DNA from 2 places in the Oceanimonas sp. CAM02 genome. Region 1 is predicted to be linked to the other one. Evidence: predicted binding sites of a transcription regulator. Region 1 holds the regulator's gene; the other holds the start of a gene.

Region 1 (7,608 bases):
GTTGCTGCTGCAGCAGCGCCAGGTGCGCCGCATGCACGGTGACCGATGAGGTCAGCAGTATCATGGTGTTGATCAGCGGCAGCCCCAGCCAGCCCATGGCGGTGGTTTCCATGCCGCCGGGAGTGGTCAGCAGCGGCCATACCGGCTGAAAATCGGGCCACAGCACCTGGTGGGTCATGGCATTGTTGCCGGCCCCGCCCAGCCAGGGCACGGACAATACACGGGCATAGAAAAGCGCACCAAAAAAGGCACCAAAGAACATGATTTCCGAGAAAATAAACCAGGTCATGCCCTGGCGAAAGGATCTGTCCATCTGCTCGCTGTAGAGGCCCTGATGAGACTCACTGATCACATTGGAAAACCAGCCGAACAGCATGATGGTCATCACCAGGGTGCCGGCGGCAAACACCACAGGGCCGGCAATGCCCCACAAACCTGCCGACCAGAGCCCGGCCCCGGCTGCCAGCAGAAACAAACCCACAGCGCCGGTCAGCGGCCAGGGACTTTGCGCCGGGACATAATATTTATCCGTTTTGACCGCCATCATTGCCTCCTTGCGTAGCCACCTGCTCGCTGATGTCGTAAAGGGTGTAGGACAGAGTGAACACCTCTATGTCGGCGGGCAGGGCTTCATCCACATAAAAGGTCATGGGCATTACCGCAGTTGCCCGGCCGTCCAGCGGTTGCTCCTGAAAGCAAAAGCACTCTGTCTTGCGCAGATAGGCTGCTGCCCGCCCCGGCGACACCGACGGAATGGCCCGCAACACCTGACCGCTGACACCCGGATTGGTGACGGTAAAGTCCACCCTGTGCATCTCTCCCGGGTGCACGCTCAGGCGCTGCACCGAAGGCGTAAACTCCCCTCTCAGGCCGGCACTCTGGTAGGTAATAAATTCCACCGTTATCTGTCTGTGCTCATTTACACCCTGTGCCGCCACCGCAGCGGTATTGTCGGTTTTACCGTTAAGCCCGGTAATGTCACAAAAAACGTCATAGAGCGGCACCAGCGCAAAACCAAAGCCAAACATGGCCACGGCCAGCAGCCCCAGTTGTCCGGCTTTTTTAGCAATGCTCATTATTTCACCTCGGGGGGCGTATCAAAGGTGTGATAGGGCGCCGGTGACGGCACTGTCCATTCCAGCCCTTCGGCACCCTCCCAGGGGCTGGCCTCAGCCTTGGCACCACCGCGAATACATTTGATCACCACCGCCAGCAGCAACAGCTGCGACAGACCAAAAGCAAAGCCCCCTATGCTGACCAGGGCGTTAATATCGGCAAACTGCAGCGAGTAGTCGGGAATGCGCCGGGGCATGCCACCCAGCCCCAGAAAATGCATGGGAAAGAACAACACATTCACCGACACCACTGAGCACCAGAAATGCCACTTGGCCAGGCGTTCATCAAACATGTGGCCGGTCCATTTGGGCAGCCAGTAATACACCGCCGCCAGCACCGAGAAAATGGCCCCGGTTACCAGCACATAGTGAAAATGCGCCACCACAAAATAGGTATCGTGATACTGAAAGTCCGCCGGTGTAATGGCCAGCATCAGGCCGCTGAAGCCACCGATGGTAAACAGCACAATAAAGGCCAGGGCAAACAGCATGGGCACTTCAAAACTGATGGAGCCCCGCCACATGGTGGCCACCCAGTTGAACACCTTGACCCCGGTGGGCACCGAGATCAGCATGGTGCAGTACATAAAGAACAGCTCCGCCGCCACCGGCATGCCCACGGTAAACATATGGTGGGCCCACACCAGAAAACTGAGGCCGGCAATGGAGGCGGTGGCATACACCATGGAGGCATAACCGAACAGCCGCTTGCGGCTGAAGGCGGGAATGATGGCCGAGATAATGCCAAAGCTCGGCAATATCATGATGTAGACCTCGGGGTGACCAAAGAACCAGAAAATATGCTGAAACAGCACAGGATCCCCGCCCCCGGCGGCTTCAAAAAAGCTGGTGCCGAAGTATTTGTCGGTCAGCACCATGGTGGCAGCCCCCGCCAGCACCGGCATCACCGCAATCAGCAGAAAGGCGGTAATAAACCAGGTCCAGCAGAACATGGGCAGCTTCATCCAGGTCATGCCCGGCGCTCGCAGGTTCCAGATGGTCACAATGACGTTAATGGCCCCCATAATGGAACTGATGCCCATAATATGAATGGCAAACACAAACAGCGCTGTGCTGTCGGGGCCATAGGTGGTAGACAGGGGCGCGTAGAAGGTCCAGCCGAAGTTGGGGCCGCCGCCGGGCACAAACAGGGAGCCCAGCATCAGCACAAAGGCAAAGGGCAGAATCCAGAAGCTCCAGTTGTTCATGCGCGGCAGTGCCATGTCGGGCGCGCCTATCATCATGGGAATCATCCAGTTGGCCAGCCCCACAAAAGACGGCATGACGGCACCGAAGATCATCACCAGGCCGTGCATGGTGGTCATCTGGTTAAAGAAGTTGGGCTCCACCAGCTGCAGCCCGGGCTGAAACAGCTCGGCCCGGATTACCATGGCCATGGCCCCGCCCACAAAGAACATGGTGAGGCTGAACAGCAGATACATGGTGCCAATGTCTTTGTGGTTGGTGGTAAACAGCCAGCGGCCTATGCCCCTGGCGGGGCCGTGATGATGTTCATCACCAGTGAGGTGAATGTCGGCGGTTTCCGTGCGATCCATCTGTGTCATGCTGCCCCCTATTGTCCCTGCCGGGCCTGATCAATGTCTTTGGGCTGCACCAAGTCACCGGTGTTGTTGCCCCAGGCGTTACGCTCATAGGTGATGACCGCTGCCAGCTCTTTCAGCGTCAGCTGTTTGTCAAAGCTCTGCATGGCGGTACCGGCCTTGCCGTACAGCACTATATCTATATGGGCGGCGCGGTCGTTCAGCACCAGCTCACTGCTCTTGAGCGCCGGAAACACACCGGGCAGGCCGGTGCCGCCGGGCTGATGACAGGCGGCGCAGGCTTTCTGATATACCTGTTCACCCAGGGTCATCAATTCTTCCATGCTCATTTCCATGCCCAGCAGATCCTGCTCGGCAGCTTTAGCCTCGGCCTGCTCGGTTTTCAGCTGAGCCAGCCAGCCGTCAAACTCTTCCGGCGCGCGGGCATCAACGACGATAGGCATAAAGCCGTGATCCTTGCCGCACAGCTCGGCGCACTGGCCGCGATAAAGGCCGGGCTCATTGATGCGGGTCCAGGCTTCATTAATAAAACCGGGCACGGCGTCCTTTTTTACCGCAAAAGCAGGCATCCACCAGGAGTGGATTACGTCGTCGGAGGTGATCAGAAAACGCACCTTGCGATCCGTGGGCAGCACCAGGGGCTGATCCACTTCCAGCAGGTAATTTTCGCCCTTGTTGATTTGCCCCTGAATCTGCTCGGGCATGGTGGCCAGCAGGCTGTAGAACTCGACGCCTTCATTAAAATATTTGTAGTGCCATTTCCATTGGGAGCCGGTGATCTGGACGGTGAGATCCGACTCGGACGCGTCTTCCATGGCCACCAGGGTTTTGGTGGCGGGCACTGCCATGGCGATAAGAATAACGAAGGGAATAAGGGTCCAGAGAATTTCGACCCTGGTGCTTTCGTGAAACTGGGCCGCCCGGGCCCCTTTGGATTTGCGGTGATGGATCATGGCCCAGAACATAATGCCGAACACCACCAGGCCAATAACGGCGCAAATGGCCAGAATGGTCATGTGCAGCCCGTATACCTGCTGGCTGATATCGGTGACCCCTTCGGTCATGTTAAGGCGTGTTTGCGCTTGTGCAGGCATAACGGCCAGTAATGGCCACAGCGGCAGAATAGGCTTCACGTGCACCCCCAATTGTTTCATCCTGTAAACCGGAGTACTCGGCGGTTTTACCCAAATGACTACATGCTTCCATTCGGTGTTTTAAGTAAAGCAGCAGTTAAGAAAATGTAAAATGTAAAAGCGGAGATTGGGGATTGGGGATTGGGGATTGGGGATTGGGGATTGGGGATTGGGGATTGGGGATTGGGGATTGGGGATTGGCAGGCCATGATGAGACAGCGGCCTGCCGAATCAAGAAGCGGCTCAGAAGTCGCCGTTGCGAATCACGCCTACGGCCAGGCCTTCAATAATCAGTTCCTGAGTGCGCAGATCTACTTCAATGGGTGAGAGCTCTTCATTTTCGGGCAACAGGCTGACCTTGTTGCCCTTGCGCTGAAAGCGCTTTACGGTGACTTCGTCGTCGAGGCGGGCCACTACTACCTGGCCGTTGCGGGCTTCCTGCACCTTGTGCACTGCCAGCAGATCGCCGTCCATAATGCCGATGTTTTTCATGCTCATGCCCTGCACCCGCAGCAGAAAGTCGGCCGACGGATGAAACAGGCCCGGATCGAGCTGATAGTGGCTTTCTATGTGTTGCTGCGCCAGTATGGGTTCGCCGGCGGCCACCCGGCCAATCAGCGGCAGGCCCGGCTCTTGCTCTGCTTCTTCACCGGCGAGACGAATGCCCCGTGACGTGCCGGGCATCATTTCAATCACGCCCTTTTTGGCCAGGGCCTTGAGGTGTTCTTCGGCGGCATTGGCAGACTTGAACCCCAGCACCTTGGCGATTTCCACTCGGGTGGGTGGCATGCCGGTTTGCTGAATATGATCCTTGATGATGTCCAGCACCTGAGACTGGCGGGGAGTTAGGGCTTTCATGATGAGACCTGTCTGTTTATACAGTTAACTGTCAGTATATCCAGTAATCAGCACAGAGCAAGCCCCGCAGTGCGAAGCGGCAGTGCGGTTCCACTCCGCCGACACGCTACAAGACCTTCGAAAATGCCATCCATGGCGTTTTATGGTCGGCTACGGCAAGCCCCACTGCCACTTCGAGCAAAATCAAAGTCCCGCTTTATTTACCACAGTGCCAGTACCAGGCCGGCGAAGATGGCCATGCCGGCGTGGTTGTTGTTAAGAAAGGCGCGAAAGCAGGGCATGCGCTCCCGGTCGCGGATCAGCCGTTGCTGATACACAAACAGGCCGGCGGCAACCAGCAAGCCCCAGTAAAAGGGCGCGCCCAGTTCAAAGGTCCGGCCGGCGGCAACCAGCAGAAAAAGGGTGGCCAGCTGCAGCAGGCCCACTATGAGCTTGTCGTGCCGGCCAAATAGAATGGCGGTGGATTTAACGCCAATTTTGAGGTCGTCGTCTCTGTCTACCATGGCATACATGGTGTCGTAGGCAATGGTCCAGGTGAGGTTGGCGGCAAACAGCAACCAGAGCCCGGCGGGCAGCTCATTGCTGGCAGCGGCAAAGGCCATGGGAATGGCCCAGGAAAAAGCAATGCCCAGAAACAGCTGGGGCAGATGGGTGTAGCGCTTCATAAAGGGATAGAGCGCCGCCCAGAACAAGCCGGCAAAGGCCAGTCCTATGGTAAACAGGTTGGTGGTGAGCACCAGCACAAAGGAGATGCCCACCAGCAGAGCAAAAAAGCTCAAGGCCTGGCGCTCGGTCAGCTCTCCCGAAGGCAGCGGCCGGGCATGAGTGCGTTTTACATGGCCGTCGATATGCCGGTCGGCATAGTCGTTGATCACACAGCCGGCAGAGCGCATGGAAAAAACGCCCGCTACAAACACGACAAGCAGCCAGAGTGAGGGCATGCCTTCGGCGGCTATCCACAGCGCCCACAGAGTGGGCCACAGCAGCAGCAGGGTACCGATGGGCTTGTCGAGACGGGCCAGCGCCATATAGGCGCGCCAGCGCGGGCGGGAAGAAGACGTCAGGGTGGTCATACTAAATCCTGATAAGGGGCCGAATTCGGCAAAAACAGTTCGGTTACCAGCACGCTGGCCTGGCCGGTGCTGAGGGCGGAGCGACGGGCCCAGGGCATGGTGGCCGGCTCGGTGGCGGCCAGCCCCGCATGTGCAGCCAGCTGCTGATACTGGGTTGGTGTCAGGCCGGTCAGTTCAAAAGGCGTGCGGGTCAGATCCGGCGCTTCAAACATCAGCTCGCCCAGTGCCTTGCTGCCCAGACCGGACAAGGCCGGCAACGCCGCCTGAGTGGCCGGAGAATACAGCGAAGTGGCATACACCCAGGGAAGATTATCGCAGCACAGCAGCACTTCCCGGCAGTAGCCCTGTTCGGCCTGCAGCCATTCGGCCTGCGCCGGCATCAGCGGCCTTAATACGCCGTCGGCCAGCACTTTTACATGAAACTGTGCACAATGACGCCGCAACCGGCGGGTCAGCGAGCCCGGCTCATGCAGCCAGCTTTGCAGCGCCGGTGATGCCGGTGGCAACTGGCCCCAGTGCCAGTCATTGTCTATGCTGGGCGTCGTGTTTGTTTCTTGGAATAACAAAGACATAAAAACTCATTGGGTCCTGCCTGGCCGTTTAACTTGACCGCACCGGCAAAAATTTAAACAATGCCCGCTCGATTCCTTATCGGAGACTCATATGTTTCGGTTTGCTGCCTTTTACCTGCTGCTGGCCGCCTCGGCCACCCTCAGTGCACAGGAACAACCGGCGGAGCCCACCGGGCCAATATATTACACCATGACGCCGGACATTATTACCAACTACCAGAACTCCGAGCAAAACCTGGGCTATGTAAGAGTGGCAGTGGATTTGATGCTGGAGCGGCCGGAGCAGCTGCCGCTGGTGGAGAATAATATGCCGCTGCTGCGGGATGCCCTCAATGATCTGCTGGCAGAGAAAAACCGGCAGGAAATACGCTCCCTGCCGGCCCGCACCGAGCTTGCCAACGAAGGCCGGCAACGGCTGAATGAGCTGCTGCTGAAAGAAACCGGCGAAACACCGGTGCGGCGAGTGCTGTTTACTACCTTTCTCTACCAGTAAGAGTGCGTCTGTTATCCAGCCAGGCCTGCAGCAGGCCAATCACGGCACCGCCCAGGTGAGCCATATTGGCCACCGGAGTGCCGAGCATATCGGCAAAGCCCAGCACCAGCCAGACAACCATAAACACCGCCATGCCATCGGGCAGGCCAATGCCTCTGGCAGGGTTAAGCCGGCCACTGAGCCACACATAGGCCAGCAGGGCGTATACCACTCCCGACAGGCCGCCAAAGCGTGGGCCGCTTTCCCAGAACTGCAGCACATTGGGCAATACGGCTGCCACCAGCAGCAGAGTAAGCAGCTTGCCACTGCCCAGCCGGCGTTCCACCATGCCGCCCAGATACCACCACCAGAACAGGTTAAACACCAGATGCATCAGGGAAAAGTGCATCAGCGCCGGCGTAAAGCCGCGCCAGAACTGGGCTCCGAGCAGGTCACTCAGCTGAGCGGGAAAAGACAGCACGCCAAACATGGGCAAACCCAGCCAGCTCAGGCCATAAATGGCCAGGCAGGCCAGTAATACCAGCAAATTAACCGGTCCGGTCTGGCGCAACACATCACCGAGCAGACCCCGCTGCGGGCCATCGGCAAAGTGCACCTGGCTGTCTCCCCGCTTCCAGGATGCTTCCTGATAGCGCGGATGCAGCGGCTCGGCCAGAAAGCGTTTTACTTCCCGGTGCGCCTCTTCATAGCGGGTTTCATCCACCAGCCAGATATGGACATTGCCGCTGTCGTCCTGGGTCAGCTCACAATGCAGGCCGGCTTCGCCCAGATAATCCACAAAGGCCTGCGCCCGGCGCGGATC
Region 2 (7,608 bases), on a different contig from region 1:
TGTCGCGTAATGCGATAGTTGGCTTGCTGCTGCTGGCGCTGGCGGGTATGAGCGTGCTGGCCCTGCTGCTGACCCGCAGTATAGTGCACCCGATCAGCGATGCAGTAAAAGTAGCCAAAGTCATTGCCGGTGGTGATTTGACCTGGCCGGTAAACGTGGAAGGGAATGATGAGCCTGCCCGCCTGCTGCAGTCATTGCAGCAAATGCAGAACAGCCTGAAAGAAACAGTGCGGCTTATCAGCGACTCCTCTCATCAGCTTGCTTCTACCTCCGAGCAGCTCAGCTCGGTGACAGAAGCGTCGACCAGAGGCCTGCATCAGCAAAGCCAGGAGCTGGAGCAGGCCGCTACCGCGGTTACTGAAATGACCACAGCAGTAGAAGAGGTGGCGCGCAATGCGTCCAGTACATCCCGTGAGTCGGAGCTAGCGGATGAGCGTGCTCAGTTCGGCCGGGACCGGGTGGGCCAGACGGTCACTTCAATTGAAGGCCTGGCCGGTGAAATTGGCGAAACTATGGGTAATATAGAGAGTCTGGCGGTGCGGGTAAATGACATCACCACAGTGCTGGATGTGATCCGGGCCATTGCCGATCAGACCAACCTGCTGGCACTGAACGCTGCCATTGAAGCTGCCCGGGCCGGTGAGTCGGGGCGCGGTTTTGCGGTGGTAGCCGATGAAGTCAGGGCGCTGGCATATCGCACTCAGGAGTCGACCAAGGAAATTGAACAGATGATCCAGGCGGTGCAGCAAGGATCTCAGAATGCGGTTATTGCCATGAAGAGCAGCAATGAGCGTACCAGCGGCACTCTTAATATTGCCCGTGAGGCCGGTGAAGCGCTGGCGCAGATTGCCACCAGCATTGCCGGTATTAATGATCGCAATATCGCCATTGCCAGTGCGGCGGAAGAGCAGGCGCATGTGTCGCGGGAAGTGGATGGCAATCTGGTGAATATCAGGGATCTGTCGGTACAGAGTGCGGCCGGTGCCAACCAGACCAGTGCTTCCAGCCAGGAGCTGGCGCGCCTTGCCGGTGAGCTGAACAGTCTGGTCAGCCGTTTTGTGATTTAAGCACAATTCTTACCGCAATAAAAAAGCCCCGCTGTGCGGGGCTTTTTGCTGTCAGCGGCGTACCTGCTTACAGTACGGCAGCAATGCCGTCGCACAGAGCGTCGATATTGGCCTTGGTAATACCGGCCACACTGATACGGCCGGAGCCGACAATGTAGATACCAAACTCGTCTTTCAGGCGGGCTACCTGCTCTTTGGACAGACCCGAGAAGGAGAACATGCCATTTTGACGGGCAATAAAGCTGAAGTCCTGATTAACACCACGGGCGGCCAGCTTCTCCACAAACAGGGTGCGCATTTCCTGAATACGGTCGCGCATTTCCTTGAGCTCGGCCTGCCAGTCGGCATACAGCTCAGGATCGTTGGCGACCATGGCCACCACGTTGGCACCATGAGACGGTGGGTTGGAGTAGTTGGCGCGAATAATGGCTTTCACCTGGCTGAAGCTGGTATTGGCGGTGTCTTCATCAGCGGCAACCAGGGTAAAGGCACCCACACGCTCGTTGTAGAGGCCGAAGTTCTTGGAGAAAGAACTGGCAATCAGCAACTCGGCATTGTGTTTGGCAAACTCACGCAGGCCATAGGCGTCTTCTTCCGTACCCTGAGCAAAGCCCTGGTAGGCAAAGTCGAACATGGGCAGCCAGCCCTTGTCGGCGGCCAGTTTGGCCAGTTGCTGCCACTGCGCCTGAGTGGGATCAATGCCGGTAGGGTTGTGGCAGCAGCCGTGGAGCAGCACCACATCACCGGCTTTGGCATCTTCCAGGCTGGCGAGCATGGCGTCAAAGTCGAGATCCTTGGTGTCGGCGTTATAGTAGCCGTATTCTTTTACTTCAAGACCGGCGGCGGTAAACACGGCTCTGTGGTTGGCCCAGGTAGGATTGGAGATCCAGATGGTGTTGGTGTCGAGCTGGCGGGCAATAAACTCGCCGGCAATGCGCAGGGCACCAGTGCCGCCCGGTGCCTGAGCGGTGCGGGCACGTTTGTCGGCAATAATGGCGGCACCATCACCAAACAGCAACTTCTGTACTACCTGACCATAGGCCTCAATGCCTTCTATGCTGAGATAGTTTTTGGTGGTTTGCTCTTGCACCAGGCGGGCTTCAGCCTTTTTGACACAGCGCAGTACCGGGGTCTGACCGGCTTCGTCTTTGTAGATACCTACGCCCAGATTGATTTTATCGGTACGGGCATCTTTGCGGAACGCATCGGTCAGACCCAGAATAGGATCCGCCGGAGCAGCAGTGACCTTCTCAAACATAGTGTTGTCAATTCCTTCTTGATAAAAGCGAATGTGATCGCAAAGCGATGCCTTTTAGTTATATCACTTGCACCGGTAGTAAAAAAAGGGCTGCTGTTGCATAAATTATGCTGGTGCTGTCAGCGCCGGCCGCACCAGTAACCAATAGCTGGCCAGCGCCAGCCAGGCGCACAGGCTCATCACCAGGGTCATGGGCAGGGCAGAAAGGGCATGGCTGGCATTGACCGCAAAGGTGGCCAGCGCACCCAGACCAAAGCGCACTGTGCCGGCCAGCGCCGAGGCAGTGCCTGCCGACTCGGGAAAATGACTGAGCAGCCCGGCCATGGAATTGGCCCCCACCAGACTGATTTGCGCTATCAGCAGCATAATAGCGGGCACCAGCCCCCACAGACCACCGATGCCGGTGATGCCAAAAAACAACAGCGCCATCGCCGCTACCGCCGCCAGTATCAGGCCGGTTTTCAGCAGACGATCACTGCCCAGGTGTTTTACCAGCCGGCTGTTGGCAAAGGTCAGCACCATCATCAGCACTATGTTCAGGGCAAACAGCAGACCATAGCGCTCGGGAGGTACACCATACAACTCGATATAGACCAGCGGCGAGCCGGAAATAAACGCAAACATGGCAGCGGTAGTGAGACCGCCACAGCCAATGTAACCCAGGGCGGCGCGGTGGCGCAGCACCCGGCTGTAGTTCTGCAGCACCGGCCAGATACGAAACGATTGCCGGTGCTCGGGCTTTAAGGTTTCCGGAATGCGCAGCGCCAGCGCGACCGAGACCAGGGCACCAATGACTGCCAGCAGCACAAAAATGCTGTGCCAGTGCCCCACCAGCAACAGATAGCCGCCAATAATGGGAGCCACCAGCGGTGCCAGTGTCATCACCAGAATGACCATGGACATGACTCTGGCGAACATGTCCCGCTCAAACATGTCTCTGAGCAGCGCGTTGAGCACCACAGATCCGGCGGCCCCACCCAGTGCCTGCAGCAACCGAAAGGTCATCAGGGTTTCAATGCTGTTGGCAAAGGCACAGCCCAGGCTTGCCAGGGTAAACAGCGCCAGTCCGCCGAGCATCACCGGCTTGCGCCCGGTGGCATCGGCCAGCGGCCCGTAAAACAGCTGGCCCAGCGCAAAGCCGGCCAGATAAACACTGATGGTCAGCTGTGCCTGTGACACGGGCACACCCAGATCTTCAGCAATGGTGGGCAGGCTGGGGAGATACATGTCGATGGCAAGGGGCGTCAGCCCGGCCAGGCTTGCCAGCAGCAACAGTAATGAAAGGGGCAGCGCCATTTCGGGCTCCAGCAGTTACAAAAGAAACATTATGCCATGATAACACTGCCACTCAGCAGTATGTCAGGGCTGATACGGATAAATATGCAGCCGCGGAATCAAGGGCTCACCGCCAATGCGCGCACTGCGTCGCTTGCGGGTGTTCGCGGGAGGATAGTTTCCCAACGGCGTGACTGCCGGCAGTTCATCCTGGCACAATATCAGCGGCAGGTGCGCCTTGAACTGCTGCTGACGGGGTGTGAGCTGTTCATGCCAGCGCACATTGACCATGGGATGGGTTTTGACCGGCCGGCGCAGGCGCAGTTCAATGTGAGCGGGCAGACGTTTTACATCGTAAATTTCACGGTCGATACATTGCAGCCAGGTGTGCTCATCTACCAGCGGAGGAGGGGAGAGCCGGCTTTGCATCAGTTGCTCCACCAGTTTTATCTTGTCTACCTTCTGAATAATTTGCTTGTTGGCCCAGGTAAAGCCCAGCCGGGAGGCGGAGCGAGGCAGCAGCGTGAGCTGACGATATACCTGCAGGGTGATCAGACCCGGAAAGGTGTCGTGCACCAGAGTGAACTTTTTGTCTTTGTCGTCCAGTTGCTGTACCAGAGCACGAAAGGTCTGCTTAAGGTGATTCACCTCTTCTACCAGAGGAGCGATGACTGAGTGGCTGGCTGCAGGGAGCAGCACAAAGCCCGGCAGCCGAAAGCTGGCTTTGGCGGAGCAACCGGGCGAGATATGCCAGCGGCCAAAGGCGGCAAGGGCTGCATCAAGGGCAGGAAGGCCGGCCATGTGTTCTTCTATGGTGATGATCTCTACCGGCTCGTGCTCTTTGCCCGTGGGTGTTTGCGGCAGCAACCAGGCGGCAGCTACCGGCGCTGATCCTGCCTGCTGGCGCAGGTGCTGGTTAAGCTCTGCCAGAGCCAGCTCCAGTTGATCCATGGTGTGACGTAATTCGGCGGCCAGAGTAAACATAAGTTATGCCAACATAAAAATATAAGCTTTTAATCTAATACAGATCGGCGTTGTTTGCCAGTAAGCCAGCACAAAAAAAGCCAGGTACGAAATCCGTGTACCTGGCTCAGGGGAATGGCTCATTGACTGAGCCGTGCGCTAAGAGAACGCCAGACAGGCGCTCCCTTTACAAATTTTAGCCTTTAATAGCAGGGCTGCCAGTTAACCCTTGAAATAACAGGGATGCTTGTTTACTGTATGTTTATACAGATAAGGAGTCCACTATGGCTGTAGAAGTTCAATATCGTGTTGTGCGTAATGGGATTGAGAAGATGATCTTCACCAACAAAAAAGAAGCCGATGCCTATGACCGGCTGCTCGATCAGGCTGAACATATCGAAACCGTGCTGGAAGGGGCACCGGTCGCACTTAACGAGCAAGACAGGGAAGCGCTGGCGCTGTATCTGGCAGAAAACCAGCAGGCACTGGCGGCACCGAAGAAAAAGCCGGCTCAAAAAGCCGACAAGCAGAAGGCTGCTGCCGGCCATGAAGAGGAACAGGTTAAAGACGTTGCCTGATCAGCTGTAAAGGGTGCGATAGAGACCGGGCCGGTCCAGCAGCTCATGATGAGTGCCCGACTGGCTGATTTTTCCGTCTTCAAACACAATCACTCTGTCGGCCTGACGCACCGAACTTAACCGGTGTGCCACTATCAGGGTGGTGCGACCTTTCAGAAAGCCCGACATGGCCTGATGCAAGCGCTGCTCGGTATCGGTATCCAGCGCCGAGGTAGCCTCATCCAGAATCACAATGGCGGGGTCTTTCAGGATCATGCGGGCCACTGCCAGCCGCTGTTGTTGTCCGCCCGAGAGCCGTACTCCCCGCCGGCCCACTTCCGTATCCAGGCCCTTGTCCATGGCCGCTACCACCTCATCAAGCTGTGCCACCTTCAGTGCCTGCCAGATGGCATCATCATGGTGTTCGTCACCCAGATTCAGGTTGGCCCGCACCGTATCGTTAAATAGCACCGGCTGCTGCAGCACGGTGGCCACATGCTCGCGAATGGTGGAAAAGCCAATATCCTTGCAGCTGACACCGCCAAAACGAATATCGCCGCTGTCGGCAGGATAAAGCCCCAGCAACAGCTGAATAAAAGTGGACTTGCCGCCACCACTGGCACCCACCAGAGCGACCTTTTCACCGGCGGCAATGCTCAGGCTTACGTCATCCAGCACTTTTCGTTCACCATCGTACGAAAAGCTCAGATGATTGACATCAATGGGCAGGGTAGTGGTGCCGGTAAAAGGATTAACGCGGCCCTGACTCTCAGGCTCGCCGCCCAGTGCCAGCATGCTGTTAATGCGTTTACGAGCGGCATCGGCGGCATAGAAGGAATACTGCATATTGAGCAACTCCTGTACCGGCCCCATCATAAACCAGAGGTAGCTGAACACCGCAAAGATCTGACCTACAGTAAGATCGGTAAACAACACCATGATCATGCCAACGGCCCGAAATAACTCCACCCCGGACAGAAACAGCAGAAAACTGGCCTTTCCGGCTGCTTCGCTTTTCCAGTGATATTCAATGGCGGTATCCCGTACGCCGCGGGCCCTGTCGATGACCCGGCGCAGATAGTGGCGCTCCCGGTTGGCCGCACGAATTTCCTGAATGCCGTCCAGGGTTTCTACCAGCGCCTGCTGAAACAGCTCAAAAGCCTTGTTCTCATTGCGTTTGAGATACTTTACCTTTGAGCCGAGCCGGCTCGAAAAAAACACTACCACAGGGTTAAGCAGCAGAATAAACAGCCCCAGCTGCCAGTTCAGCAGCAACAGCACCACGGCAGTGCCTATCACACTCAGCAGGCTTATCAGCAGCCGGCTCAGTGTTTCGCCCAGAAATTTGTCAAGGGTTTCCACATCGGTGATGTAGTGGGAGCTGACACTGCCGGCCCCCACAGATTCAAAGGTGCGCATGGGCGTGCGCATCAGCTGGCGGGTAAGACGCTGGCGGATCTGAAAGGTAATGTGTTTGGCTACCCGGGCAAACTGCCGCCCCTGCAAAATATTGAATACCAGGGCCATAACGCGCAGCAACAGTGTCACCACCAGCACCGCTAAAATATACCCCACTCCGGTCTGCCAGTTGTCAGGCAATATAGGGTTCAGGGCTGCAATCAGGCTGCCGGGTTGCTCAAGCAGCACTTCGTCTACCAGCAATGGCATCAGCAGGGGAACAGGCACCGCCAGCAGGGTGCCGGCAATGGCCAGCAGGTGGGCTCTGATCAGCTGTTTTTTATGTCGCCGCATCATGCTGATCAGCCCGGACCAGTGCAAAACCCGGCTGTTTGAATCTTTTTTATTCATTCATCACCATCTTTGGTTTTCATTTGCCTGAAGGGCAGGTAAGTTAACCCAAAACCGTTAACTCTCTGACACCATGAGCGAAAAACACACATTTTATCAAAGCCTGACCGCTCAGGCACTGGCCTTGTGCGAAGGCGAACCCAACCGTATTGCCAAGCTGGCCAACCTGTCGGCACTGCTGAACCTGTCCCTCGATAACATTAACTGGGTCGGCTTTTACCTGCATGACGGCAATGAACTGGTGCTGGGCCCGTTCCAGGGCAAGCCTGCCTGCGTGCGTATTCCCGTTGGTAAAGGGGTCTGTGGCACAGCAGCCGCAACCAATCAGGTGCAGCGGGTAGCCGATGTCAATGCATTTGACGGTCATATTGCCTGTGATGCCGCCAGCAATTCTGAAATTGTGGTGCCGCTGGCTGATGCTGACGGGCAGGTTTGGGGCGTGCTGGACATTGACAGCCCTGACTTAAATCGCTTTGATGCCCACGATGAACAGGGCTTGTCTGCGTTGGTGCGGGCTGTACTGCCAATACTGTAATATGCCGGGGTCGCTTTTGTTGGTGCGGCCCTTATAATATGCCGGTTTCAACGGGCGGTGCGCCCACTGGTTTCAAACCCCAAGGTAATTCATGGAAAACTCTGAAAAACTGAAAAACAGTAAAGAAGTCATTGCTTATCTGGC

Evidence for each region. The regulator LexA, encoded in region 1, represses DNA repair genes until DNA is damaged. The targets are predictions, from matches to a motif close to ANCTGTNTNNNNANACAGNT.
Region 2: a site for LexA is predicted at 4,816-4,835, ahead of R0I78_RS03485 (YebG family protein). Genes of this name have one in related genera too.

Annotation. Positions count from the first base shown of each region.
Region 1 is NZ_JAWJBK010000035.1:18,886-26,493, forward strand. It holds gene R0I78_RS12985 (cytochrome c oxidase subunit 3) at 1-544, opposite strand, end outside; gene R0I78_RS12990 (cytochrome c oxidase assembly protein) at 525-1,076, opposite strand; gene ctaD (cytochrome c oxidase subunit I) at 1,076-2,671, opposite strand; gene coxB (cytochrome c oxidase subunit II) at 2,689-3,831, opposite strand; gene lexA (transcriptional repressor LexA) at 4,054-4,668, opposite strand; gene ubiA (4-hydroxybenzoate octaprenyltransferase) at 4,869-5,741, opposite strand; gene R0I78_RS13015 (chorismate--pyruvate lyase family protein) at 5,738-6,313, opposite strand; gene R0I78_RS13020 (flagellar basal body-associated FliL family protein) at 6,405-6,806, shown strand; gene glpG (rhomboid family intramembrane serine protease GlpG) at 6,787-7,608, opposite strand, start outside.
Region 2 is NZ_JAWJBK010000013.1:41,334-48,941, forward strand. It holds gene R0I78_RS03465 (methyl-accepting chemotaxis protein) at 1-1,067, shown strand, start outside; gene R0I78_RS03470 (amino acid aminotransferase) at 1,135-2,325, opposite strand; gene R0I78_RS03475 (Bcr/CflA family multidrug efflux MFS transporter) at 2,431-3,621, opposite strand; gene R0I78_RS03480 (DNA replication terminus site-binding protein) at 3,685-4,584, opposite strand; gene R0I78_RS03485 (YebG family protein) at 4,848-5,141, shown strand; gene R0I78_RS03490 (ABC transporter ATP-binding protein) at 5,142-6,929, opposite strand; gene R0I78_RS03495 (GAF domain-containing protein) at 7,003-7,464, shown strand; gene proQ (RNA chaperone ProQ) at 7,556-7,608, shown strand, end outside.